3 regions of the Streptomyces sp. NBC_00663 genome follow, and region 3 is predicted to be linked to each of the others. Evidence: riboswitches for the same ligand, from Rfam matches in the RefSeq annotation. Region 3 holds a riboswitch; each other region holds the start of a gene.

Region 1 (5,736 bases), 2.4 Mb from region 3:
CGGACGCGAGGAGTACCCGGTCGAGGGCGGCCCCCGCTTCGTCCGGCCCGCGCTGTCGGTGCGCACCGACGCGGGCCGTGGCACCGAGTGGAGCTTCGAGACGTACGAGACCGACGCCGAGGAGCTGCGGCTGCGGTTCCGGGACGGTGGGCTCGTCATTACGCTGCACTACCGGATGCGCGGCGATGTGGTGGAGCGCTGGACGACCCTGGAGAACCAGGGAGCGGACGCCCTGGAGCTGCTCCGCGCGGACTCCGCCACCTGGACCCTGCCCGACCGTGAGGACTGGCGGCTCTCCCAGCTGCACGGCCGCTGGGCCGCCGAGTCCCGGCTCGTACGCTCCCCCCTCACCTACGGTGAGAAGGTCATCGGCAGCCGCCGCGGCCACACCGGCCACCAGCACCTGCCCTGGGTCGCCCTCGACTCCGACGCCACCGAGGAGCGCGGCGAGGTCTACGGCTGCGCCCTCGGCTGGTCCGGCTCCTGGCGGATCGCGGTGGCCCAGCTCCCCGACGCGCGCGTGCAGATCACCGGCGGTGCCGGATACGACGACTCGGGGCTGCTGCGCCTCGTGGCGGGCGAGTCGTTCACCACGCCCGTCTTCGCCGGTCTGTGGAGCGAGGGCGGGTTCGGCGGCGCCAGTCGCGCGTGGCACGCCTACCAGCGGGCCTACGTCATCCCGGACGCGGAGCAGGACCGGCCGGTGCTGTTCAACTCCTGGGAGGCCACCGAGTTCGACATCTCGGAGGAGCAGCAGGAAGCCCTCGCGCGGCGGGCCGCGGCCATCGGCGTCGAGTTGTTCGTGGTCGACGACGGCTGGTTCGGCGCCCGTACCAGCGACCGCGCCGGACTCGGCGACTGGACGGTCAACCGCGACCGCTTCCCGGGCGGCCTGAAGCCCCTCGCCGAATCCGTGCACGCCCTCGGCATGCAGTTCGGCATCTGGGTCGAGCCCGAGATGGTCAACCCCGACAGCGACCTGTACCGGGCACACCCGGACTGGGTGCAGTTCCAACCGGGACGAAAGCGGACGGAACTGCGCAACCAGCTCGTCCTCAACCTCGCGCGCGAGGACGTCCAGGAGTACCTCTGGGGGCAGCTCGACGCCCTGCTGTCCAGCGCCCCGATCGACTATGTGAAGTGGGACTTCAACCGCTGCTTCACGGATGCGGGCTGGCCGAGCGAGTCCTACCCGCAGCGGCTCTGGGTCGACCATGTGCACGCCTTCTACGCCCTGTTGGACCGGCTGCGGGCCGCGCACCCCGGCGTCGCCTTCGAGTCCTGCTCAGGTGGCGGCGGCCGGATCGACCTCGGCGTGATGAGCCGCACGGACCAGGTGTGGACCTCCGACAACACCGACCCCCTCGACCGGCTCTCGATCCAGCACGGCTTCAGCCAGCTCCACCCCGCGCGCGCGATGGCGGCCTGGGTCACCGACAGTCCGAACGCCATGCTCAACGGCCGGGTCAGCTCGCTGCGCTTCCGCTTCGTCAGCGCCATGGCCGGTGTGCTCGGCGTCGGCGGCGACCTCACGCAGTGGACCGAGGAGGAGCTCGCCGAGGCCCGCGACTGGGTGGAGCTCTACAAGGACATCCGGCCCCTCGTGCAACGCGGCGAGCAGTACCGGCTGCGGGCCCCGAGCGGCGGACTGAGCGCCGTGCAGTACGTCCTCGGGGACGAGACCGTCGTCCTCGCCTGGCTTCAGGCGCAGCACTACGGCGAACCCGTCCCGGCGCTGCGCCTGCGGGGCCTCGACCCGACGGCGTCGTATGAATGCCGTGAAACGGGCGAAATTCTCAGAGGTGCCGTATTGCAGCATCACGGGCTGCGGGTGGGATTGCGGGGCGATCTGGATGCGGCAGTTCTCCGACTGCGTCGCATCTGAGCTTTCTGTCCGAATTGGCGTCTTCCGTGGCCTTCATTCCAACTCGCTCTGGAATAAGGGGAGCTGTGTAAACGGCACGTGAGGAGCGTCATATCGGTGACCCTGCGTCGTCCGTCATGTTCACGTAATGCGCCTTCAAATGCTGGGGTTTGCCTTTCGGGAAGTGGCACCAATGCACGGAGGGTGACCGGGAAATTCACAGCGGATCAAGAGGAATGCAATCGTCCTGGAACCCCTTACTTGTCCCTTTGCGTCTTCCTCGCTTACGTTCGCCACCAATCCGGACGGACGCCCAATCCTGCCGCCGCCCGGAATCCGCGCAACTCACCCGTGAACGGCAGGAGCGGGGGACCCACAGGTACGAATGCCTGGGCCGGTCTTCCGGAACAGGCTTGGGGTTAAGGCGCACCTCGGTGCGTCCGGGCATCTCCAGTCCGCACCCGACAGCTCACCTCGTAGGCGCCGGAGAGGAATTCGCCATGCCCGCGAAGGGTAAGCACCGCCGCCCGAGGTCCCAGCGCCTCACCCGCTCGATCGCCGTCGCCGGTACCGGTGGCGCCGCACTCGCCCTGCCTCTGATGGGTGCCGCCGGCGCCCACGCGGCCACCCCGCAGTCCGTCTCGCAGTCGGTTTCGGAAAAGGCCGCCCAGTCCCTTCCGGTGGTCGAGAAGACGGCCACCGAGAAGGCCGCGCAGAAGAAGGGTGCCGCGAACACCGCGACCGTGCGCACCTATTCGGTGCGGGCGGGCGACTACCTCTCGAAGATCGCCGACGAGCAGAACGTCACCGGCGGCTGGAAGAAGCTGTACTCGGACAACCGCGAGGCCGTCGGGTCCGACCCGTCGCTCATCCACCCGGGCCTGAAGCTCACGCTGGGCAAGAAGGCGGCGGCGAGCACGGACAAGTCGGCGAGCGCGGAGAAGTCCGCGAGCTCCGACAAGTCCACGAGTGCCGAGAAGTCCTCGTCCTCCTCGGACACGACGACGGCCACCCGGAGCAGCGAGTCGACCAGCACCGCCGGCTCCAGCGGCTACACCCTCCCCGTGGTCGGCGCCACCGTCGGCACCGCCTACCACACGGCGGGCAGCATGTGGTCCAGCGGCTACCACACGGGCACCGACTTCGTCGTCCCGACCGGCACCTCGCTGAAGGCCGTGGCCGCGGGCACCGTCGTCTCCGCCGGCTGGGGCGGCGCGTACGGCAACCAGGTCGTCATCAAGCTGGCCGACGGCTACTACGCGCAGTACGCCCACCTGTCCGCGCTCTCGGTCTCGTCCGGACAGACCGTCACCGAGGGCCAGCAGATCGGCCTCTCCGGCGCCACCGGCAACGTCACCGGACCGCACCTCCACTTCGAGATCCGCACCACGCCGGACTACGGCTCGGACGTGGACCCGGTCGCGTACCTCCGCTCGAAGGGTGTCGCCGTCGGCTGACGCTCCCCCCGATGCCACCGAAGGCCGGACCCCGATCCCCGGGTCCGGCCTTCGGTGTTGGGTCTTGCCGTTTCATGATCGCTTCATTGCGGTCTTGTGGCGCGGCTGTCCAAACCGTCGACAGGGAGGGGAGGGTGGGACCACAGTGATCTCCGAAGCGATGCAAGCGCTTTCTACGCACATCCGCGTCCGCATCCGCACCCGCATCCGGAGGTCCCCGTGCCCGGCGTCGACCGACGCACCGTCATCAAAGGCGCCGCAGCCGCGGCCGCCGCGGCCCAGTTCTCCTGGGCCCTGTCCCGCACCGCCACCGCGGCGGACGCCGACGACACCGAACTGCGCTGGCTGGAGGGCTCGGCCCCCGACGTCCACGCCGGTGCCACCTGGGGCGTGCCCTGGGCGCGCGGGGCGTACCGGCCGGAGCAGCCGTTCCGGCTGACGACCGCCGCCGGTGACGACGTTCCCGTCCAGAGCTGGGTCACCGGCTACTGGCCCGACGGCTCGGTGAAGTGGACGGCCCACGCCCTCGCGCCCGGCGCGCCGAAGGCCTCCGCCTACAAGCTGGCGGCGGGCACCCCGGCCGCGCCGGAACGGAAGGTCACGGTCACCCGCTCCGCGGGCCGCGTGGAGGTGTCGACCGGTGTGATCACGGCCGTGTTCGGCGCGAAGGGGTCCGACACCGTCGTACGGAGCGTGCGGCGGGGCTCGGCCGAGATCGCCCGGGACGGAAAGCTGGTCGCGCTGCGGCAGGAGTCCGTACGGGACGGGGCGGACGTCGCGCGCTTCCTGGGCCGGATCGAGAAGGTCGAGGTGGAGCAGGACGGACCGGTCCGGGCCGTCGTCCGGGTCGAGGGCCGGCACCGGCACGGCGGCCGCGACTGGCTGCCGTTCGTCCTGCGGTTCGCCTTCTTCGCGGGAGCCGAGTCCTTCCGGCTCGTCCACACCTTCGTCTGGGACGGCGAGCAGACGCCCGGCTCCGACGAGGGCGACTTCCTGCGCGGTCTCGGCGTGCGCTTCACCGTGCCGCTGAGCGATCAGCCCTACGACCGCCATGTGCGGTTCGCCGACTCCGACGGCGGCCTGTTCAGCGAGGCCGTCCAGGGCATCACCGGGCTGCGCCGCGACCCCGGGGCGGCGGTCCGCGCGGCCCAGACCGCCGGTGAGCGGCTGCCCGACACCTCGACCTGGGACACCCGAGTCGCCAGTCGCCTCGCCTACATCCCCACCTGGGGCGACTACACCCTCACCCAGCCCAACGCCGACGGCTACAGCGTCCGTAAACGCACCAAGGCCGGCTACGGCTGGATCCACGCCGCGGCCGGCCGCCGCGCCGGAGGCTTCGGTTACGTCGGCGGCGCGAGCGGCGGACTCTCCTTCGGCCTACGGGACTTCTGGCAGCGCCACCCGGCCCAGCTGGACGTACGCGGAGCCGCGGGAGACGCCGCCGAGGCCACCGTATGGCTGTACTCGCCGGAGGCCCAGCCGCTCGACCTGCGCTTCTACCACGACGGCCTGGGGCAGGACACGTACGACGAGCAGTCCGACGGCGGTCTGGAGATCACGTACGAGGACTACGAACCCGGCTTCGGCACCCCGTACGGCATCGCCCGCACCAGCGAACTGACCTTCTGGGCACTGGAGAAGACACCGACGGCCACCGCGCTCGCCGCGCAGGCCGCCGCCACCGCGACCCCGCCGCTGCTCACCGCCACGCCCCAACGGCTGCACGCTGCCGGGGTGTTCGGCGACTGGGCGCCGGTCGACCGGTCCGACAAGGCGCGGACGGCCGTCGAGGACCACCTCGACGACCTGTTCGCCTACTACCGCGACCAGCGCGAACAGCACCGCTGGTACGGGTTCCTGGACTACGGCGACGTCCAGCACACCTACGACAACGACCGGCACGTCTGGCGGTACGACGTCGGCGGCTACGCATGGGACAACTCGGAGTTGGGGACCGACCTCTGGCTCTGGTACCACTTCCTGCGCACCGGCTCCGCCGAGGTCTTCCGGTTCGCGGAGGCCATGACCCGGCACACCGGCGAGGTCGACGTCTACCACCTCGGCAAGTGGGCGGGACTCGGCACCCGGCACGGAGTGCAGCACTGGGCGGACAGCGCCAAGCAGGTCCGTATCTCCACGGCCGCCAACCGCCGCTTCTTCTACTTCCTCACCGGCGACGAGCGCACCGGTGACCTGCTGAGCGAACTCGTGGACGTGGAGCGGACGTTCCTGGAGGTCGACCCGCAGCGCAAGGTCCGCACCGACGGCTACACACCCGGCGACCGGCACGCCCTCTCGGTCGGCTTCGGCACGGACTGGGGCGGGATCTCGGCGGCCTGGCTCACCGAGTGGGAGCGACGGGGCCCGAACGCCGAGAAGGCGAAGGCCAAGCTGGTCAACTCGCTGCGGACG
Region 2 (5,736 bases), 1.0 Mb from region 3:
CAACTCCGTGACGAGGGACTGGTCCTCACCCAGCAGGGACGTGGGACGTTCGTCCGTGACCCTGCGGTACCCCTTGGTACCGAGCCGGGCAGCAGCCCTGCATTCTCGGCTCTGGCCGCAGAGCTCAGCACGATTCATGACGCTCTCCGGTTGCTCGGGGAGCGGCTCGACCGGCTTGAGCGGCTTGTGGGAAGCGAGACTCCACCTTCACCGTGAGTTCGTCCGCCCGCCTCAGCAGTCGTTCGACCTTGACGCGCGCCTCGCTCAAACTCGCTTTGATCCAAGCGAGTTCAGCAGGAGTCATGCCTTCCCACTCGCCGCTTCGCTCCGTGATCCCTGACATGCCAATGAGCATGTAGCCGGGAACGGCAGTGGACCCGGACAGACTGTCCGGGTCCACTTTCCTTGCAGGTCACACGGGTTGACGACTCGTCACCTCGTAACGTCGTCCACAGCATCCAGCACTGCCCCCCACGGGAGTTCGCGCCCCGCCGGCGCTTCGCGCGGCTCGTGCAGCGGCCAGACGTCCGGCCCGCCGACGATACGCACGTCCCCCGCCAGGAGGGTGTCGATGTGGTGCTGCCATGCCGGGTGACGGGAGTGAGCCGCGTTCACCCGAGGGAAGACGACCACGGGCAATCCGAGGGTGCCGATCGCCTCGCCCACTTGTGTCAGAGCCTGGTTATCCATCAGGCCCATGGCGAGCTTCGCCACCATGTTTGCCGACGCGGGAGCGACCACATAGCAGTCAACCGGCGGATGACGTCGGGCCTCGCCGGGCAAGCGCGGCTCATCGCGCACAGGCAGTCCGGTCAGCTTCTCCAACTGCTCCACCTCGCCGCTCAATCGCAGCCACTGACCTGCGGTCGGCGTGAGTGTGACGGCCACCTGCCATCCGCGCTCCATCGCAGGCTCAACCAGGCCAGTGCGCAGCACCTCCACGCCTCCGGCCGCGGACCCGACGACTCCGAGCACCCCGCGCTTGCCTGAACTCACTGCACCGCCCTGCACCGTTGAGCCATCACGAACACCTCAGACGATCGCGAGCCGCCGGTGACCGGTGATTGTTTGATCAGATCCCGCAGTGTCTCGCGCACCCTGGGATTGTTGCGCACGAGCTGTGGCGATGTGCGCTCAGCCGTGCGGAGTTCCGTGAATGCCTCATCGCCCTGTCCGTTGAGCGACAGGGCACGCGCGAAGTCGATGCGGTGCGACACGCTGCGTTCCTGTGGCATGTGGTCGACGTTGATCCGGCCGTGTTCCACCACGTACGAGACGTTGTCGAGGTCCAGCTCGACGGACAGGCGGTGAAGCAGGACGTTCGTGGGTCCGAAGCCTGTCTGCCAATAGTTCTCATCTGAGCCGAGATCCTCCGCGAGTGCCTCGGCTCGGTCCAGAAGACCGGTTGCAGTGGGCCGGTCCTGGTGGCGCGCCGCTGCCACGGCGGCACGTAGGTGGATCATCCCCAGCAAGCTGAGTGCCGCGGGGTTGTTGTCGGTCACCTGGGACGACAGCCACGCTGCGGCCGTGTTACCCAGCTCCAACGCGTCGTCGTACCGGCCGTTAGCCAGAAGGGCGTGAGTGCCGGACCGTGCCGCGGACGCCAACACGAGCGGGTCGTCAGACTCGTCAGCGGCACGCATCGCGCGCTCTGCGGCGAGCCACGAGATGTCCGATTCGCCGATCTTCGCGAGTGTCGTAGCTGCGAGGTGATGGGTACGGGCTGACACTGCCCAGCAGTCGCTACGGTCCTCGCCGCGCCGTGCGGCTCGCTCCTCCAACTCTTGCGCAGTCTGAAGGAGCGCGGGGAGCGCAGATATGACGCCGCCGAGTCGACCACGCTGGTAGTCGTTCCATGCTTGCTCCACACGTACAGCCACGGGTGCCGGCGTGGGGAGCTGCACCTCAGCCTCGGGCCCGAAGAGCAGACGAGAAAGCCGACGCGGGCTCATGAGCGCGTCGCGTACGGCCGGTACGTCGTCCTGCTGCTTCTCGTCCTCCATGAGCACGGTCTGACCGAGCAGGTCTCCGAGGGGAACGCGCAGGATGCGAGCCAGCTCAGCGAGCATGTCGATGCGAGGGGGCTTCCGGCGCCCTGTCTCGATCTTTGCCAACCAGTCAGTGCTACGGCCAACCAGGCCAGCGAGCACCTCTTGCGTGTAGCCGCGACGCTTCCGGTAGAACGCGATGCGTTCACCGATGCTGAGGTGATCTCCAAGACCACGCATTGCGTGTTGCCTCCTGCTGGATGGTGGGGGCCGGTTTTCACGGTACAGAGCCGGTGGTGGGGCGGGTAGTTGGCCCCGCGTGCTGCGAGACCGGAACGAGTCTGGAGGCAGCCAACGCAAAGGGCCCGGACAGAGTGTCCGGGCCCTCCTGTTGAGCACCTACACGCTAGATGATCCCTATCTGGCTCAGGCGTAACGTGATGCCCAGATGAGCCCGCTCTTGTGGGCGGTCTCTCATCTGGGCACAAGCGAAGCTCATCTCAGGATCGCTGAGGGCCCCAGGCCAAACGCTCCGGAGCTAAGGGCAGAGCCTCATGGATACGGCTACGAGGTTCGTATCACTGCTCGTTCCACGCGTACGTCAGGATGATGAATGCCATCACGATCGTGCCGCACCCGGCATTCATCCCGAACTCCAGGGCTTTGACCAGCCACAAGTCCATCGGCACGTGATGGATGATGCTGGCGTAGAGGCCCGCGATGATCGAAAACATGACTGCGAACACTGCCTCAAACCCCGGAGCGTAAGACGCCCTGGGGACGGGCGGGTTGTTCGGCAACGCAGACATGACTGCCTTCACCCTTCATTTAAGCCGCCTGTGAAGGATGACCTGTCGGATTCGGGCTGGCGAAGATGCCCGGCTGCGTTGCCGCAGCTTCACCCCAAGGGCTGCCCGGAGGTTTGCTCCGGCGCCCGGTGTTGCTGGGTCCCCCACTCCTGCCGCGCTCCATGTGTACGGAACTCGGCGTCCAGGCAGCGGCAGGACTCAGCGTCCGCCTGGGCGGCCTCACCTACGTCAGTGAGGGCTTGTGATGGGAGATCCTCCACCTCAAAGACGAGTAAATCCAATGGGAGAGCCGCTACGTGCTGTGACTCACACACAGCGCGTCCGGAGGGTGTCGAACGAACGTCTAAACGGGCTGGCAGTAAGCCTATTGACTCAACGTCAGGAAAAAAATCTGACTATAACGATCGCGCCTATAAAGATCAGATAATGACGCTGTGTAGCGCCACGCCCCCCGTTCGGCCGCGGATGGGCGCGAGTCGAAGCGTGGCGGGCCGACCGCGCCCCGGCGACTTCGGAAGGTGCCGTCTGGGTCGAACACGTGAACGGATCCGAGATGTGGGTGATCAATAATGTGGCCGGTTAGTCACTTCGAGTGACTCAAATCACATGTTCGCGTCGACAGTGACCGCCCCAGCCCATACTCTTCAGCCAAGTAGTAGGCGAAGGGTGCTGCCGCACTGAAAGCGGGCAGGCTCAAGGGGAGGGGGGCGAGCGTATTGCTGGGTCCTCTTCCCGCATCAGGGAGGCCGACGTGAGGGAACTGCCAGACTTTGCGCGTCCGCCTGTTGTGGAGGTGGCGTGTGGTCTGCAATTCCGGCGGATCACCGGAATCCATGGCCTGAAGTTGACGCCGCTATACGAAACGTGGAGGGCCGAGCTACCCAATGTAGAGGAGCATCCACCACTTCCTGGTATGGAACCAAACGTCGGGCCGGGGCCGAAGATCAAGCTGGATCTTGCGTCGTTGCCGGCCGCGCGATACTGGTTTCTTGACGACTCCGGGAGGGACTTGGTTCAACTCCAGCAAGACAGGCTGATTGTAAATTGGCGTGACGTTGGGGACGGTACTCCGTATCCACGCTTCGGTTATGTACTTTCCAAACTTAAGAAGCGTCTTGACGAGTTGGCTAATTTTGTTGATCGCGCTTTCGGTGCAAAGCTAGAGGTTATTCATGCCGAGCTAAGCTACGTCAACGCTCTCGCTGGTGAGTCCGGAGACCCTCTGGATCCTCACGATGTGTTCCATACGTGGCCGGACTTCGCTCTGCACCACCTTGGAAAGCCTGTAAATTCGCAAATCGTTTTTGACTTCCCAATCGAGGAGTTTCAGAGCGGGCGAAATTTCTTTTTGCGTGCGGCGATTGAATCTGGAAGCCTGCTCACTGGACAGGCGGGAAATTTCCTCACGATGACCGTCCAGGGGCGTCCTGGCTCCACTGGTTCAAGCGGGGCGGTCGCTGCCATCGAGGAAGCGCATGAGCACCTTGTAGCTAGCTTCGCAGAAATCACCACTGATTCGGCTCACAAGCGATGGGGGAAGCGCTCATGACCGTGATCGTAGGGATGGAACGTCCGGTAGTGACCGGGCTTACCATGCATCGAGCCCATTCGTTGCCGGTCGCGGCAGAAACGGTGTCTCATTCTCACGTGAGTCGAAAAGGGCGAGCTCTGGTAGGTGTGGGTGGCGGTGAGAGCCGAGCGCCGTCCATGCAGGTGCTCCATGATGTGGTGCAACGGCTGAATAAACTCCTTGCGCTCCCCCGGGGATGGGATGGCGGGCGTGAAGAGAAGGTTTCGCCGGATGCCGCTATTGCTAGTCTTCGCATCTTGATGCGGGTGATGAGCAACGATACTCTGCCGCCTCAGGTATTTCCCCTTCCTGACGGAGGTATTCAAATGGAGTGGCATGTCGCAGGGAATTCGATTGAAATCGAAATTTCTGCGAACGGGCAGGATGGTTATGCCGTTTCCGAGAATTCTGAAGGAGACGTAGTGTTTGATTCGGAGTATAGTCTTTCGGGGATTGAGGACTCCCTAATTGAACTGCGTGCCATTCTTTCAGGGCTGTCGCGCCATGCTCTAGCGACTCGCAGCTAATTTTCATTCTGGATCGTCGGGGTGGGGATGCACGAAGAGCAGGATGTTCCGGGGGAGGAATCGCTATGGCGGAGGGTGAGCGTAACGAATCCACATATGATGCGGCGAGACACGGTCACTGAAGAGGAGCGTCCTACCAGCGCGGCTTTCAAGCCTAAGCCGCACGAAGATGGAACTTCGGTATACGTGCGTGGCCTGCTGCATGAGATGGACCTCGATGCTGCGGCAGTGATCGTCAAAAGTGATGACTCGGTGTGGGAAGTCACGGTCAAGGATATCCAAGATGTAAACTTAGATGTGCGTTTGGATCTCTGGCCGCAGGATATTGAGAATGCAGAACATCTGCGCAATGGGGCGCATGCGCTAATTGTAGGATGGGACGGCTGGACCAAGGGGCAGATTTCCTCTGCGGCAAGGGCCCTGGCAAAGGTGGCCGTTTGTGTGTACCGGCCTGACGGTGCATGATCAGGCCGGTACAAGTGCTGACTCTCGGGCTGTTCCAGAGTGGCCGCCCTATCGAGACCGGTTGGACCGCTGGATCGGCTTCGCCGCGTTTTTCCCGCGGGGCTCAGTCCACATCGATCCCTAGCTCGGTGTCTGGGCGGCAGAACGGGCAAGCCTCCACCATGGGGTCGAGCAGTGCCGCGCGGGCGTCCTGTGCGGTCACCGGGTGCGTGGGGCCGGCGTTCCCGCAGTCGTCGGTGTGGATGCGGGCGGGTTCTGGTCCGATCGCCCTCCGCTGTCGCTCCACGGCGAAGCCAGTCGCCTTGGAGCCGCGGGCGTTGCTCGTGAAGCCGGTCAGGGCAGCTGGCTGCTGCGCGCGCACTGAAGATGGCTGCTGT
Region 3 (5,736 bases):
TGGACGCGAGTGGTCAGTGGGACGCCAACGCCTGGCTCCAGCCCGACCGGTCGGCGGGCGGGGCCGACCAGACCCAGCACTGGGAATGGGGCACGCAGGCCTTCGACACCGGGGCGTACGACGCCACCCAGTGGAACTCCGACAGCGGGGACACCGCTCAGCCCCACGCGGAGCCGGTCGACCACGGATCGACGGCGATGTTCGAGCAGGTCTCCTACGAGGAACCGGCCGAGCACGACGCCGAGTTGAGCGCCACCGGCGAGCTGCCCGCCCTCTCCGAAGCCGACGGCCCCGAGGGCACAGCCGCCCCGCTCCTCGACGACCAGGAAGACCCCACCCCTGCCCCGGGCTCCCGCATGGCCGCCCGTAACGCGGGCCGCTCCCGCCGCCGTCCGCCCGCCAAGCGCTCCGCGCTGATGAAGATCGCCGTGCCGTCCGCGTGCGTCATGGGTGTCACCGGGATCGCCGCCGCCTCCGTGGGCGGCCTGAGCGACGACAAGAACACCTCGGCGAGCGCGTCCGACGCCACGGCCAAGTCCGTCAAGCCGTCCGCCGCGAACAACAAGCTCGACACCCAACTGGAGTCCCTCTCCGCGGGCGCCGACGACTTCGCCGACCGGGCCAGCCGTACGCAGGAGCGCATCGACCTCAAGGCCCAGCAGGTGGCCGAGAAGAAGAAGGCGGCGGAGGAGGCGGCCCGCAAGGAGCGGCTGCGCCCCAAGTTCGCCCTCCCGGTCGCCCAGCACGGCCTCAGCGCCTACTACGGTCAGGCCGGCGTCAACTGGATGTCCGTGCACACGGGCATCGACTTCCCGGTCTCGTACGGCACGACGGTGATGTCCGCGACCGACGGCACCGTGCGCACGCAGTGGAACAGCGCCTACGGCAACATGATGATCGTGACCGCGATGGACGGCACCGAGACGTGGTACTGCCACCTCTCCAGCTACCGCGTCGCCTCCGGTACGACGGTCAAGGCCGGCGACCCGATCGCGTACTCCGGCAACTCCGGCAACTCGACCGGCCCGCACCTGCACTTCGAGGTGCGCCCGGCGGGCGGCTCGGCGATCGACCCGCTGCCGTGGCTGAGAAGCCACGGCTTGGACCCGACGTAAGCATCGCGCCCCGTAAGGGGCGCGGGGAACCGCGCGACCAGCCCCCACCGGCCCGCAGCCGAACAACCGCCCCCCGACGGAGCGCTACAGCTTCTCCACCGGCGCATACCGCAGCAGCAACCGCTTCGGCTTGGCCTCGCCGAAGTCGATCGTCGCCTCCGTGTTCGCACCCGTGCCCTTCACCGCCATGACCGTGCCGAGCCCGAACTGGTCGTGGGTGACCCGGTCTCCGACGGCGAGCGAGACGACCGGCTTGTCCGAGGCGCGGCTCGTGGCGAAGCCGGACGCGCCCCGCGCAGAGGAGCGGGAGCGGGAGGACGACAGCGAGGACGCGACACCCGAGACCGGGCCCGCGGGAGCGGCGGTGGCGCCCGTGCGCTTCCACTCCACGTGCTGCTCCGGGATCTCCGACAGGAAGCGCGAGGGCGGGTTGTACGACGGCTGCCCCCACGCGCTGCGCAGTGAGGAGCGGGTCAGATAGAGCCGTTCCCGCGCGCGCGTGATGCCGACGTACGCCAGGCGCCGCTCCTCCTCCAGTTCCTTGGTCTGGCCGAGGGAGCGCATGTGCGGGAAGACGCCGTCCTCCATACCGGTGAGGAAGACGACCGGGAACTCAAGTCCCTTGGCGGTGTGGAGAGTCATCAGGGTGATGACGCCGGAGCCGTCCTCGTCCTCGTCGGGGATCTGGTCGGAGTCGGCGACGAGCGCGACGCGCTCCAGGAAGGCGGCGAGCCCGGGGGACTCCTCGCCCTCCGCCGTCTCCTGCTCGAACTCCAGGGCCACGGCGGCGAGTTCCTGGAGGTTCTCGATCCGGGTCTCGTCCTGCGGGTCGGTGGAGGCCTGCAACTCGGCGAGATAGCCGGTGCGTTCGAGCACCGCCTCCAGGACGGTCGCCGGTCCCGCGCCGGAGTCGACGATCGTACGGAGCTCCTCCATCAGCACGTTGAACCGCTTCACGGCGTTGGTCGACCGCGCGGCCATGCCGTACGCCTCGTCGACGCGCTTGAGCGCCTGCGGGAAGCTGATCTTCTCCCGCTGCGAGAGGGCGTCGATCATCGCCTCGGCGCGCTCGCCGATGCCGCGCTTGGGGACGTTGAGGATCCGGCGCAGCGGCACCGAGTCCTCGGGGTTGGCGAGGACACGGAGGTAGGCCAGGACGTCCCGGACCTCCTTGCGCTCGTAGAAGCGGACGCCGCCGACGACCTTGTAGGGCAGGCCGACGCGGATGAAGATCTCCTCGAAGACTCGGGACTGGGCGTTGGTGCGGTAGAAGACGGCGACATCGCCGGCCTTCGCATCGCCCGCGTCCGTCAGTCGGTCTATCTCCTCGGCGACGAACTGGGCCTCGTCGTGCTCGGTGTCCGCGACGTACCCGGTGATGCGCGCGCCGGCGCCCGCGTTGGTCCACAGGTTCTTGGGGCGACGGGACTCGTTGCGCTCGATGACCGCGTTGGCGGCGGAGAGGATCGTCTGGGTGGAGCGGTAGTTCTGCTCCAGCAGGATCGTCGTCGCGGTCGGGTAGTCCTCCTCGAACTGGAGGATGTTGCGGATCGTCGCACCCCGGAAGGCGTAGATCGACTGGTCGGCGTCACCGACGACGCAGAGCTCGGCGGGCGGGACGTCGAACTCGTTGGGGGGTACGTCGACCGGGTGCTCGCTCGTCCCGACCAGTTCACGCACCAGTGCGTACTGGGCGTGGTTGGTGTCCTGGTACTCGTCGACCAGGACGTGCCGGAAGCGGCGGCGGTAGTGCTCGGAGACGTCCGGGAAGGCGCGCAGCAGGTTGACCGTCGTCATGATCAGGTCGTCGAAGTCGAGGGCGTTGGCCTCGCGCAGCCGCGACTGGTACATGGCGTAGGCCTGGGCGAGGGTCTTCTCGAAGCCGTCGGTGGCCTGGGCGGCGAAGTCCTCCTCGTCGATCAGCTCGTTCTTGAGGTTGCTGATCTTGGCGCTGAAGGACTTGGGCGGGAAGCGCTTGGGGTCGAGGTCCAGGTCACGGCAGACGAGGGCCATGAGGCGCTTGGAGTCGGCGGCGTCGTAGATCGAGAACGACGAGGTGAAGCCGAGCTTCTTGGATTCCCTCCGCAGGATCCGCACGCACGCGCTGTGGAAGGTCATGACCCACATCGCGTTGGCGCGCGGGCCGACGAGCTGCTCGACACGCTCCTTCATCTCACCGGCGGCCTTGTTGGTGAAGGTGATCGCGAGGATCTGGCCCGGGTGCACGTTGCGCTCGGCCAGCAGGTAGGCGATGCGGTGGGTGAGCACACGCGTCTTGCCGGAGCCGGCGCCGGCCACGATGAGCAGCGGGGTGTCGGAGTGGACGACGGCCGCCCGCTGGTTCTCGTTGAGCCCCTCGATCAGCGCCGCCGCGTCCAGGGCGGGGCGCGGGGCGCCGTCGCGGTAGTACCCGTCCCGGTCCGGGGGCACGTCGAACTTCCCGCCGAACAGATCGTCCGGAACGTGGTCCGGTTCCGGTCCGTGCTCGTCCTCGGGCGGCGGCGGGGGTTCCTCCTCGTGCCCCTGGGGGGCCTGGAGGTTCGCCAGGAAGCTGTCGTCAAAGAGGCCTGTCATCGCTCTCCGAGTCTAGGGCTCCCCACTGACACCCCGCCGCCGCCCCGAGAAGTCGGGCCCTCTCACCCTCCAGGACTGCTCCGTCACGTTCCGTGAGAAACCGAATGATCAGCCCCCTTGCCCACCCAAGGTCACAAAAATGTATCGGGCCTATCGGACATCAACCTTCACAGGGGCCACACCAGTTGGCTACCGTGCCGGGCAGGCCGTACGACCCCCACCGGCGAACGTCGCCGGGCCGCGCGGCCTCCGCTGAGTCCGGTGCGCCGCCATGGCAGCCGGAGCCGGGGACCCACACCGACCTTGGGGTGAATCGGCCCGACTCCCTCCCGGGAGCGGCCGTAGGGCACACCTTCCGAACCACCCGCCCGAACCCGACAGCTAACTCGGTAGGCGGAACATGGAAGGAGTCGCCTCCCTTGGCGTCGCACGCAAAGCCGCGTCCTGCGGGAACGCGCGTAGCAGGCATACGCACCCCCGCGCTCGCAACGGCCGCCCTCACCTCCGTGGCCCTGCTCTCCCAGACGGCCACCGCCGCACCCTCGACCGACGACAAGCCGAGCCTGGAGGAAGTCGAGAAGAAGGTCGACGACCTCTACCGGCAGGCGGAGTCGGCGACCGAGAAGTACAACTCGGCGAAGGAGAAGACCGCCAAGCAGCGCGCGGACGTCGACACCCTCCTCGACGACGTCGCCAAGCGCACCGAGAAGCTCAACGAGGCCCGTGAGGAGCTCGGATCCTTCGCCGCGGCCCAGTACCGCACCGGCGCCTCCGCGCCCGACACCGCGACCTTCCTGCTCGCGGACACCCCGCAGGACTACTTCGACCAGACGCAGCTGATGGGCCGCATGACGGACCGTCAGAAGGGCGCGGTCGACGACTACATCAGCGCGCAGTCCGCGACGATGAAGAAGCGCCAGGAGGCCACCAAGAGCCTTGAGACGCTCACCGAGTCGCAGGGCGACCTGAAGACCGCCAAGGCGACCGTCCAGCGCAAGCTCTCCGCCGCGCGCGAGCTGCTGTCGCAGCTGACCGCCGAGGAGAAGGCGCGGCTCGCGGCGATCGAGAAGAAGAAGCAGGAGGAGGCCGCCCGCAAGGCCGCGGAGCTGGCCGAACAGCAGAAGGCCGCCGAGCAGAAGGCGGCGGAGGAAGCGGCGGCGGCCGAGAAGGCGGGGAGCAGCTCGTCCTCGGAGACCTCCACGGACTCCTCCTACGCCACGAAGGCCGACAAGACGCTCGCCTTCGCCCGCTCCCAGATCGGCAAGCCGTACGTCTGGGGCGCCACCGGCCCCGACTCCTACGACTGCTCCGGCCTCACCCAGGCCGCCTGGAACGCCGCCGGCATCTCCCTCCCCCGCACCACCTACGACCAGGTCAACTTCGGCACCACGGTCCCCCTCGCCAACGCCCAGCCCGGCGACCTCGTCTTCTTCTACGACGATGTCAGCCCCGTCGGCATCTACATCGGCAACGGCATGATGATCCACGCGCCGAAGCCGGGGGCGTACGTCCGCGAGGAGTCGATCTACTACGACGGCGAGTCGGCGATCCACAGTGTGGTCCGCCCGGCCTGACGCAGGTCAGTGACCTCCGCGGTTCTCTACGCAGGGCCCCGCCCCGGGCTGGGGCTCGGCGTAGACACCGTGCACCTCGGTGGTCAGCTCGTCCTTCGTCACCCGCCCCGACACGCACGCGAGGCCGGTGTAGACGGCGTAGAACCCGTTCCCGACGAAGACCCCGTGTTCCGGTCCGCAGCCGAGGCGCTGGAGCGCCGCCTCGACGCGCTCGTCCCCGTAGACCCCGTACGCCCCCGCCCCGCCTGCCGCCCGGACCTTCTCCAGCTCCTTGCGGATGAGCCCGGCCGAGGCCAGTCCACTGGCCTCGCGTTCGGCGCTGAGGGACGCCTGCATGCGGTACGCGTGGTTGTCGGCGTAGTTGGGGGGCTGGTCTCCGGCTCCCTCGCCCCGTGAGGCGGTCGCGCTCGGCACGGGTGAGGAGGACGCGGGCGGGGGCGTCTCGGCGGCCTGGGCGCACTTGGGCGGGGGCG

What was found. A riboswitch is a leader RNA that binds a small molecule or an ion and turns the genes downstream of it on or off. The one in region 3 is predicted to bind cyclic di-AMP.
Region 1: another riboswitch for cyclic di-AMP. It lies ahead of OG866_RS06490 (M23 family metallopeptidase); the one in region 3 lies ahead of OG866_RS17055 (C40 family peptidase).
Region 2: another riboswitch for cyclic di-AMP. It lies ahead of OG866_RS12250 (hypothetical protein); the one in region 3 lies ahead of OG866_RS17055 (C40 family peptidase).

What each region holds. Positions count from the first base shown of each region.
Region 1 covers NZ_CP109027.1:1,417,209-1,422,944, reverse strand. Annotated here, with positions in the region: gene OG866_RS06495 (alpha-galactosidase) at 1-1,885, shown strand, start outside; cyclic di-AMP (ydaO/yuaA leader) riboswitch at 2,192-2,362, shown strand; gene OG866_RS06490 (M23 family metallopeptidase) at 2,365-3,321, shown strand; gene OG866_RS06485 (exo-rhamnogalacturonan lyase family protein) at 3,541-5,736, shown strand, end outside.
Region 2 covers NZ_CP109027.1:2,756,557-2,762,292, reverse strand. Annotated here, with positions in the region: gene OG866_RS12265 (GntR family transcriptional regulator) at 1-216, shown strand, start outside; gene OG866_RS12260 (flavoprotein) at 433-942, opposite strand; gene OG866_RS12255 (helix-turn-helix domain-containing protein) at 993-2,228, opposite strand; gene OG866_RS12250 (hypothetical protein) at 2,567-2,797, opposite strand; cyclic di-AMP (ydaO/yuaA leader) riboswitch at 2,807-2,987, opposite strand; gene OG866_RS12245 (TIGR04255 family protein) at 3,549-4,346, shown strand; gene OG866_RS12240 (hypothetical protein) at 4,343-4,894, shown strand; gene OG866_RS12235 (hypothetical protein) at 4,922-5,359, shown strand; gene OG866_RS12230 (DUF6233 domain-containing protein) at 5,463-5,736, opposite strand, start outside.
Region 3 covers NZ_CP109027.1:3,777,990-3,783,725, forward strand. Annotated here, with positions in the region: gene OG866_RS17045 (M23 family metallopeptidase) at 1-1,115, shown strand, start outside; gene pcrA (DNA helicase PcrA) at 1,200-3,689, opposite strand; cyclic di-AMP (ydaO/yuaA leader) riboswitch at 3,930-4,100, shown strand; gene OG866_RS17055 (C40 family peptidase) at 4,109-5,263, shown strand; gene OG866_RS17060 (hypothetical protein) at 5,270-5,736, opposite strand, start outside.